DNA from 3 places in the Mesorhizobium sp. BHscii genome. Region 2 is predicted to be linked to each of the others. Evidence: predicted binding sites of a transcription regulator. Region 2 holds the regulator's gene; each other region holds the start of a gene.
The links. Region 2 encodes PhoB, which activates phosphate uptake and scavenging genes when phosphate is short. Its sites were predicted from a motif close to TGTCATNNANCTGTCAT; they were not measured.
Positions count from the first base shown of each region.

Region 1: phnF (phosphonate metabolism transcriptional regulator PhnF) is a predicted target of PhoB. The motif match lies at 2,025-2,041, and genes of this name have one in related genera.
Region 3: ACWTU7_RS26605 (RNA degradosome polyphosphate kinase) is a predicted target of PhoB. The motif match lies at 2,245-2,261, and genes of this name have one in related genera.

Region 1 covers NZ_JBSPKW010000021.1:51,783-55,058, forward strand. The annotation lists gene ACWTU7_RS24640 (carbon-phosphorus lyase complex subunit PhnI) at 1-870, opposite strand, end outside; gene phnH (phosphonate C-P lyase system protein PhnH) at 872-1,483, opposite strand; gene phnG (phosphonate C-P lyase system protein PhnG) at 1,483-1,944, opposite strand; gene phnF (phosphonate metabolism transcriptional regulator PhnF) at 2,066-2,815, shown strand; gene ACWTU7_RS24660 (zinc-binding alcohol dehydrogenase family protein) at 2,839-3,276, opposite strand, start outside.
Region 2 covers NZ_JBSPKW010000006.1:93,253-96,528, reverse strand. The annotation lists gene pstB (phosphate ABC transporter ATP-binding protein PstB) at 1-485, shown strand, start outside; gene phoU (phosphate signaling complex protein PhoU) at 524-1,231, shown strand; gene phoB (phosphate regulon transcriptional regulator PhoB) at 1,248-1,937, shown strand; gene ACWTU7_RS11325 (ROK family protein) at 2,108-3,276, opposite strand, start outside.
Region 3 covers NZ_JBSPKW010000024.1:81,533-84,808, reverse strand. The annotation lists gene ACWTU7_RS26605 (RNA degradosome polyphosphate kinase) at 1-2,082, opposite strand, end outside; gene ACWTU7_RS26600 (zinc-finger domain-containing protein) at 2,400-2,645, shown strand; gene ACWTU7_RS26595 (FAD-dependent monooxygenase) at 2,662-3,276, shown strand, end outside.

The DNA of each region.
Region 1 (3,276 bases), on a different contig from region 2:
TGCCATGGCCATCGCCTTGCGCTCGCTCTGACCGAAGACGAGGCCGTAGCCGCGGGTGAATTGCGGCGGCGCCTTGGCCGAGCCCTTGAACTGGTTGACCATCTGGCACTCGGTGACGCGCACGGAGCCGAGCGGTACCGCGAAGGGCAGCTCCGGCACATCGAGTTCCAGCTCGACCTCACCGATGCGAACCTCGCCGACGAAGGGATGGTTGCGGGCATAGCCGCGCTGGGTGGAATAGCCGAGCGCCAGCAGAAAACCCTCGTCGCCGCGTGACAGCGCCTGCAGGCGGATGTCGCGAGCCATCGGGAATTCCAGCGGCTCGCGGGTGATGTCGCCGGGGACATGATCCTGCGGCATGTCGCCGTCAGGCTCGATCAGGCCTTCGCGGGCGAGGATCGCGGAGACACACGGCATGGCTTCCGCCTCGCTGGCACGCTGCAGCGGCTCGGCGACATCGCCGCCCGCGGCGAGCTCGGGATCGAGCAGCCGGTGAGTGTAGTCGAAAGTCGGGCCGAGCAGCTGGCCGCCAGGAAGATCCTTGTAGGTCGCCGAAACGCGCCGCTCGACCAGCATCGCGCCGGTGTCGATCGCCTTGGTATAGCCGAAGCGTGGCAGCGTGGTGCGATAGGCGCGAACCAGGAAGATCGCCTCGATCATGTCGCCGCGCGCCTGAACGATGGCGAGGGCCGCCAGCTCGCGGTCGTAGAGCGAACCCTCGCTCATCACCCGGTCGACGCCGAGCGCCAGCTGCTCGACGATCTGGTCGAGGCGCAGCGCCGGCACGGAACGGTCGCCGCGCCGGCGGTCGGCGAGCAGGGAGTGGGCGTTGGCAATGGCCGCTTCGCCGCCTTTTACCGCGACATACATATCACGCCTCCATCGTCTTGATGCGCGTCGTGCGCGGCAGGCAGGCAACGCCGTCGGGGGTGGCAAGGATGATGTCGACGCCACGCGGAAAGCGCTGGTTGTTCTGCTTCCATTGCTCGACGAAATGGCGCGGCATCTGCGCCGGCGCGATGGTTGCAGTCATTTCGATGCCGGGACCTTCGAGCAGCAGAGGGGCGCCTGAAACGATATCGCTCACCTGCAGGATCAGCGTTGTGGAGCGGTCGGGATAGTCCTGGGTGCCTTGCGAAAAGCCATCGAGCGACATCATCTCGGCCGGCGTGGCGATCAGCGCGAAATGCGCGTCGGCCGGCGTATTGGCCAGCGGCGCGCCGGTGTGGAAGCCGAGCCATGATTTCACCGCTGCTGGGGCCTGCAAAACGGGGTCGAGCCAGAGCGGCGTGTCGTTGTCGCACAGCGCCAGCGCGATGGCGCCCGCGGTGGCCGACAGTGGCGCCGGTGGGCGGGCGAAGATCGGCAGGGGCCGCAGGGTGCCCGGCCGCGCCATCGCATCCATCACGGCGCGGAACACCGTCTGGGCGTCGAACACCGGATCGGCAAAGCCGCCCTCGATCGCTTGCGTTGCGATGTCCATCAGTCCTCTCCGCGTACCATGGTGAAGAAATCGACCTTGGTTGCCGCCGTCTCGGCGCGCCGCCGTTCACGTGTGCCGGCCAGTGCGGCCTGCAGCGGCGCAATGAGTTTGGTCTCGACCTCGCGGCGCAGGGCAGGATGCTGCCAGAGCGCGTCGGCGATCGCCGCCAGTTTTGCTTTCTGTTTGTCACGGCCGAGCGCGTAGCAGTGGCCGAGCTGTCCGGATGCGAGCCGGACGGTGGCGCGGGTGACCGTCGCCTCGCCGATATTGAATGGTGCGCCGCCGCCGCCGATGCGGCCACGCACGGTGACCAGGCCGGTTTCGGGACCGCGCAGGAGTTCTGCTTCCGAAGGCAGGCCGGCTGCGTTCCAAAGGCGGACGATATCGTCGCCGGTCGATTGCGCCAGCGTCGCCATGACGGCCTTGCGCTCAGCCTGATCGCGCGCTTCCTGTCCTCGCATGGCAGCCATTCCTCTCGTTCCGAATTTGTATAATGATGTAGACAATTATACAAATTATACCTATTCTCTAAAGCGTGTCCATGACGGATGGATGACAGGGCGAAAAAGATCGGGGCAAGAGATGATCGGGCAGCAGATTGCCAGCAGCATAGAGCGGCGCAGCGGCGTCTCGCTGTGGCGGCAGATCGCCGACCAGATCCTGCATTCGATCGCCATCGGCGACTTTGCCGAGAATGCCGCGCTGCCACCGGAGATTGCACTGGCGGAGCGTTATGGCGTGAACCGCCATACGGTGCGCAGCGCCATCGCAGCACTGGTGCAGGATGGCGTGCTGAGGGCCGAACAGGGGCGCGGCACTTTCGTGCTTTCGCGCAAGCGGCTGTCCTATCCGATCGGCGCCCGCACCCGTTTTTCGGAGGGCTTGCAAGGGCAGGCGACGGAGCGCCGCAGCGTGCTGCTCGAATCGGCGGTCGAGCCGGCCAGCCGGCGCGTCGCAGATGGCTTGGGTCTTGCCAACGGTTCGAATGTCATACGCCTTGAGACGCGCGGCGAAGCCGACGGACAGCCGGTCTCGCGTGCCACCGGCTGGTTCGATGCGAAGCGCTTCGCAGGCATCGAGACCGCTATCGCGGAAACTGGATCGGTGACCGCCTCGCTCCAGCGTTTCGGCATCAGTGACTATCTCAGGCAATCGACAGTGCTGTCGGCGCGCCACGCAGATGCCGCCGATCTCGCCGATCTCGATCTGCAGTCCGGCGCCATCGTGCTGGTCACGGTCGCGGTCAATGTCACGCCGGACGGCCAGCCGATCCAGTTCGCCGAAACGCGCTTTCCGGCTGAGCGCGTCGAGCTCAAATTGTCGGCGCGGTAGGTAGGTGCGCGTCTATCCCGGTCTCATCCGACCTGAATGACCGCCTTGATCAGGCCCGATTTCTCATGCGCCCAGCGGGCGAGGTCGCGCGGTGTGTCGCCAAGCGTCGTGCGATGGGTGACGAGCTTTGCCAGCGGCACCGCGCCGTCGCGGATCGAGGCGGCGACATGGTCGAAGTCGGCGCGCAGCGCGTTGCGGCTGCCGATCAGCGTCATCTCGCGCTTGTGGAACTCGGGGTCGGAAAAGACGATGTCGTCCTTGACGACGCTGACCAGGACCAGCGTCCCACCATGCGCGACATGGGCAAAAGCCGACTGGACTGACTGGGTGTTGCCAGTGGCGTCGAAAACCACGTCAAAGCCTTCGCCGTCAGTCGCCTCCCGCGCCAGATCGGTTGCCGATCCCTTCGAGCCGTCGAGGGTGGCAAAGTCGAGTTCGCTTGCGGCGAAACCCAGCCTCTC
Region 2 (3,276 bases):
AGAAGCCGAACCCGTTTCCGAAGTCGATCTATGAAAACGTCGCCTACGGTCCGCGCATTCACGGCCTGGCCAGGAGCAAGTCCGAGTTGGACGGCATCGTTGAATCGAGCCTGAAGAAAGCCGGTCTGTTCAACGAGGTCAAGGATCGCCTGCTCGAGGCGGGCACCGGTCTCTCCGGCGGACAGCAGCAGCGCCTGTGCATCGCGCGCGCCATCGCCGTGTCGCCGGAAGTGATTCTGATGGACGAGCCCTGTTCGGCGCTGGATCCGATCGCCACCGCCCGCGTCGAGGAACTGATCGACGAACTGCGCCAGAACTACACGATCGTCATCGTCACCCACTCGATGCAGCAGGCAGCCCGCGTGTCGCAACGCACGGCGATGTTCCATCTCGGCTACCTGGTCGAGGAGGGCGCAACCGACAAGATGTTCACCAATCCCGACGACAAGCGCACCCAGGACTACATCACCGGCCGGTTCGGCTGAGCGGTCCGGCGGCGAATTTCGAACACGAGGACAGGATCATGGGTGAACACACCGTCGCATCTTTCGACGAGGAACTGGAGCACATCGACAGGCTGATCCGCGACATGGACGAGCTCGCCGCCGCGATGGTCGCAGCCTCGATCCGCGCGTTGCTTGCGTCAGACAATGCGATGGCGCAGCGTGTCGTCTCGGACGACGCCATCATGGATGCGCGGCAGCGCGAACTCGACGATAGCGCGATCACGCTGATCGCCAAGCGGCAGCCGATGGCGCAAGATCTGCGCGCCGTGGTTGGCGCAATCCGCATGGCCGGCGATCTCGAGCGCATCGGCGATTTGGCCAAAAACATAGCCAAGCGGGTCAGCGCAGTCGGGCAGAGCGCCACGCCGCGTAATCTGTCGCACGGTATCGACGCGATGGCGGATCTCGTTCTTGTGCAGCTCCGCGGGGTGGTCGAGCACTATGTGTCGCGCAATGCCGGCGCGTTGAAAGAGCTGCGCGCCGACGACCAGAAGATCGACGTGAAGTACACGGCGGTTTTCCGCGAACTCCTGACCTACATGATGGAGGATCCGCGCAACATCACCGCCTGCACGCATCTTCTGTTTTGCGCCAAGAATCTCGAACGCATCGGCGATCATGTCACCAACATCGCCGAAAACGCCTACTTTGTCGTGACCGGGCAGCAATTGCCGGCGGATCGCCCGAAGCTCGACGAAACGACGATGTCGGCGCCGGCGACATGACAGGAGTGACCGGCCGATGATCGCGCCGCGCATCATGGTGGTGGAGGATGAAGAGCCGCTGGGCGTCCTCCTCCGCTACAATCTGGAATCCGAAGGCTATCAGGTCGAGGTGGTGACGCGCGGCGACGAGGCCGAAATCCGGCTGCAGGAAAATGTGCCCGATCTTCTGGTGCTCGACTGGATGGTGCCGGCGGTTTCGGGCATCGAGCTTTGCCGGCGCCTTCGGGTGCGTCCCGAAACCGAGCGGCTGCCGATCATCATGCTGACCGCGCGCGGCGAGGAGAGTGACCGGGTTCGCGGCCTTTCCACCGGAGCCGACGACTATCTGGTCAAGCCGTTCTCGACACCGGAATTCATGGCCAGGGTCAAGGCGCTGCTGCGCCGCGCCAAGCCGGAAGTACTGTCCAGCGTGCTGAAGGTCGGCGACATCATGCTCGATCGCGAATCGCACAGGGTCTATCGCAAGAAGAGTGAGATCCGGCTCGGACCGACCGAATTCCGGCTGCTCGAATTCATGATGCGGCACCCGGGTCGGGTCTTCTCGCGCAGCCAGTTGCTCGACAATGTCTGGGGCGAGACGATCTACATCGACGAGCGCACGGTGGACGTCCATGTCGGCCGGTTGCGCAAGGCAGTCAACAACGGCCGCATGCCCGATGTCATCCGCACCATCCGCGGCGCGGGCTATGCGATCAGGGAAGACTAGGGATGTGCTGATATTCAGGTGATGCCGGCCTGCGAACGCCGGCTTCCTGCGCTTCCGGTGCTCACGTACCAAAAAGTACGCTCCGCTCCGGTTCTCGGAACCCACTCTCGACTCGGCCTGACCTGAATCTCAACACCACCCCAAGTCGCCGGGGAGCCCTGCCTTCGAGTTCAAGCCACGTTCTTTCCGACCGAGCCGGCTCGTGCCTGGATGCTCGGCGCGAAGATCTCCTGGTCGATGAAGCTCAGCGCCCGCATGGCGCAGCCTTCTCGGATCAGCGGCAGTTCGTTCGGCTCGGTGTCGAAGGAAATCGAACCTGAATGCTGGCCGCCGGCGGTCTGGGCGATGGCCTCGCGCAGGGCCGGCTCGATCAGGTCGAAGGCGGCAGCGCTGGCACCGACCATGGCGACCGGCGCCGGATCGATCAGCGCGAACAGGCTGCCGAGCCCGAAGCCGAGCGCCTCGCCGGCCTTGCGGTAGGCTTCGCGCTCCGGTCCGTCCGTCTCGCGCGCCCGGGCCGCCAGTGCCCGCATCTCGGCGTCGCTGACATCGGCGACCGGCTCGGCGTTCTCGCTCAATCGCCTTGCGTTGCGCCAGATAGCGTAGTTGCCGGCATAAGCCTCGACGCAACCGCGCCGCCCGCAGCGGCAAAGCGCGCCGCCCGGCCGATGAATCATGTGGCCGAATTCGCCGCCTGAGGAATGGGTGCCGGTGAACAGTTCGCCCTTCAGCACCAGCCCCATACCGATGCCATGCGAGAGCAGGATGGCGATGAAATCGTCGCGGTAGCGATCCGGGTCGCGCCAGCGCAGCGCCACGGCCATCATGTTGCAGTCGTTCTCCATGATGGCCGGGATGCCGAACTCGCGTTCCAGAATGTCGGCGAAGGCGATGTTCGTCTGCGGCGTGATCGGCGACCACAACATGGCGCGCGCATGGGAATCGGTAATACCCTGGATCGCCAGCGCGATGCGGGCGACGCTTTGGACCTCGAGGTCGGGGTCTTCGAGCCGGCGCCGGACGATGGCGACACATTCGTCGATCAGCTCGTCGCGCGACATGGTCAGCGTGTCCAGCCGGCGCTGTTCCTCGGCGACCACTTGTCCGGCATAGTCGATGACAGCGACCGACAGGAAATTCAGCGACAATACGACGGCCAATACCGCAGCGGCTTCCGGATTGAGGCTGAGGCCAACCTGCGGCCTGCCACGTTTCAGCGAAACGGTCTCACTCGCCTTGCTCTCGGCCAGGATGCCTTCCTGGATCAGGTCGGAAGAGATCGCCGATATGGTCGAATGGCTGAGGCCGGTGGTTGCGGCGATCTCGGTCCGCGACGGCT
Region 3 (3,276 bases), on a different contig from region 2:
CGCGTTGAACGGTTCCTCGCCCTCCTCAAGCGTGGCGCGCCGAGAGGTTCCGTCAGCCAATACGTCGAAACTTTGCTGGTTGTCCATGATGTTGCCCAGCATGATCTGGCCGAGGACTTGTTCATGCACCGTTGGATTGGTGATCGGCACCATGGTTTCGACGCGACGGTCGAGATTGCGCGGCATCAAATCGGCCGATGAGATGTAGACGACCGCCCCGTCCGACGGCAGTCCATGGCCGTTGCCGAAACAATAGATGCGGCTGTGTTCGAGGAAGCGGCCGACGATCGACTTGACCCTTATGTTTTCCGACAGGCCCGGCACCTGGGGCCTCAGACAGCAGATGCCGCGCACGACGAGATCGATCTCGACGCCGGCGCGGCTGGCGTCATAAAGCGCGTCGATGATGATCGGATCCACCAGCGCATTCATCTTCATCCAGATGCGGGCCGGCCGGCCTTCCAGCGCATGGGTAATCTCGTCTGAAATATGCTTGAGAATCCGGCTTCTCAGCGTGAAGGGCGAGATAGCCAGCCGCATCTCATCGGTCGGCTCGGCGTAGCCGGTGATGAAATTGAACAGCTGGGCGACGTCGCGGGCGATCGTCGGAGCGGTGGTGAAGAAGGACAGGTCGGTGTAGATGCGCGCGGTGACGGGATGGTAGTTGCCGGTGCCGAGATGCACATAGTTGCGCAGCTTGCCGTCCTCGCGCCGCACCACCAGCGACATTTTCGCGTGTGTCTTCAGTTCGAGGAAGCCGAACACGACCTGAACGCCGGCGCGCTCGAGGTCGCGCGCCCAGCGGATGTTGGCTTCCTCGTCGAAACGCGCCTTGAGCTCGACCAGCGCCGTCACCGACTTGCCGGCCTCCGCGGCGTCGACCAAAGCGCGCACGATCGGGCTGTCGTTCGAGGTGCGATAGAGCGTCTGCTTGATCGCCACGACTTCCGGGTCGGCCATCGCCTGGCGCAGGAACTGCACCACAACGTCGAAGGATTCGTAGGGGTGATGAACGATGATGTCCTTCTCGCGGATGGCGGCGAAACAGTCGCCGCCATGCTCGCGGATGCGCTCGGGAAAGCGCGGATTATAGGGCGTGAATTTGAGATCGTCGCGGGCGATGGCGACGATCTCGGAAATCTGGCTGAGCGCCAGCGGACCGGTGAGCACGCTGATGCGGCTCGATGAGACGCCAAGCTCGCCGGCGACGAACTCGCGCAGTTCGGCCGGCATCAGCTTATCGAATTCGATGCGGATGACCGAGCCGCGGCGGCGGCGCTTGAGCGCCGTCTCGAACAGGCGCACGAGATCCTCGGACTCCTCCTCGACCTCGATGTCACTGTCGCGGATGATGCGGAACGTGCCGGAGCCCTTGACTTCGTAGCCGGGGAACAGCTTGCCGATATAGAGGCCGACCGCCTCTTCCAGCGGAATGAAGCGGACATGATGCTTGCGGTCGGGCAAGCGAATGAAGCGTTTCAGCGCCACCGGCAGACGCAACAGCGCGCTCATCTCCTCGCCATTCCTGCGATGGCGCAATTGCAGGGCCATCGAGAAGCCGAGATTGGGAATGAACGGGAATGGATGCGCCGGGTCGATCGACAGTGGTGTGAGCACCGGAAAGACCTGCTCCTGGAAATGATCCTCGAGCCAGGCCTTCTCGTCCTTGGTCAGCCCATCGCGGCTGATGCTCTCGATGCCTTCCTTGTCGAGCAGCCGCATCAGCGCGGAAAGGCTATTCTGCTGATCTTCCTGCAGACGCTCGACTTCGCGCAGCAATTGTTCGAGCTGTTGTTCGGGGGTGCGGCCGTCCGGGCTCTTCAGCGTGATGCCTTCGCGAACCTGGCCGGCGAGACCGGCGACGCGGACCATGAAGAACTCGTCGAGATTGCCGGCCGAAATCGACAGGAAGCGGACACGCTCGAGCAACGGATGGTTGGCGTTCAGCGATTCCTCGAGGACGCGGCGGTTGAATTGCAGCCAGGAAAACTCGCGGTTCACGAAGCGGTCCGGGTTGCCGCCCTCTGGGCTCGCCACCTCGACGGTGGTGAATTCGCTCTGCACCGGCTTTAGTTCGTTCATGGTTCCTGCTCGTTTCGCACCCGCTGGCCAGAGCATCGCGCGTCTTTCCGGACCCGCAAAGGACGCTCTACCACTCTTAAGCTAGGCATGATCCCCAGCAAAACCGAATTCGGTTTTCGGGCCATGCCTTAACCGGCTTAGCTTATCCTGTGACAGGCTTTTACGACAGTTTGATTTCATCGATCTTGCAAAGAGACAGCTTATGATCCAGATGCAATCCAGGCTACAGCGCGGCGCGCCCTTGGACGCGCAAAGGACGCGGTGGAATTTTGATTTGCGCATGATCCGGGGTCATGCGGCAGATGTAGGAGACGACGATGGCAGGCGGTTCCATTCCCCATTTCCAGAACGATGCGGGCTATGCGGCGATCGACATCGGCGTCAAGGAATTCATGTGCACCGGCGCCAACCCGCCTTTCGACCATCCGCATGTGTTTCTCGACATGGGCGACGACAACGAAAAGGTCTGCCCCTATTGCTCGACGCTTTTTCGCTATTCGCCAAAGCTGAAGGCTACGGAAACGCAGCCTGCCGGATGCCTCTATATCGACCAGGCCGCCTGACGCGCACGTCATCCCCATGGACGACATCCGGTCCCGGCAGGTCGTTATCGCCGGAGCCGGCGTCGCCGGACTGACCGCGGCGCTGGCATTTTCCGAGCGCGGCTATCTGGTGCGGCTGTTCGAACAGGCGCCGCGCCTCGAAGCGGCCGGCGCCGGCATCCAGCTCTCACCCAACGCAACGCGCATCCTTCGCCAGCTCGGCGTGCTCGACCGGCTGTTGTCGGCGGCGGTGCGGCCGGAAGCGGTCGTGCTCAAGGACGCCGCCACGCTGCGCGAGCTGGCGCGGGTGCCGCTTGGCGAAGCAGCCGAAAGGCGCTGGCAGGCACCCTATCTCGTCGCTCATCGGGCTGACCTGCAAGACGCGCTGATGGCGCGCCTTGCCGAACAGCCGGACATCAGTGTCGTCACCGGCGCGCGCGTCGGCGGCGTCGCCGCAGGACCTCGCCGTACCACGGCAACAGTCGACATTCCCGGCAAGACGGTCGAAGCCGACGGCTTTCTGCTGATCGGTGCCGACGGCGTCTGGTCTGCGATCCGCGCTTGTGGCGGGTTTGGGGCCAAAAGCCGGTTTTCGGGCGAGCTTGCCTGGCGCGCCACGACCAGTGCAGACAGTGTCGCAGGAGAAGCCCTG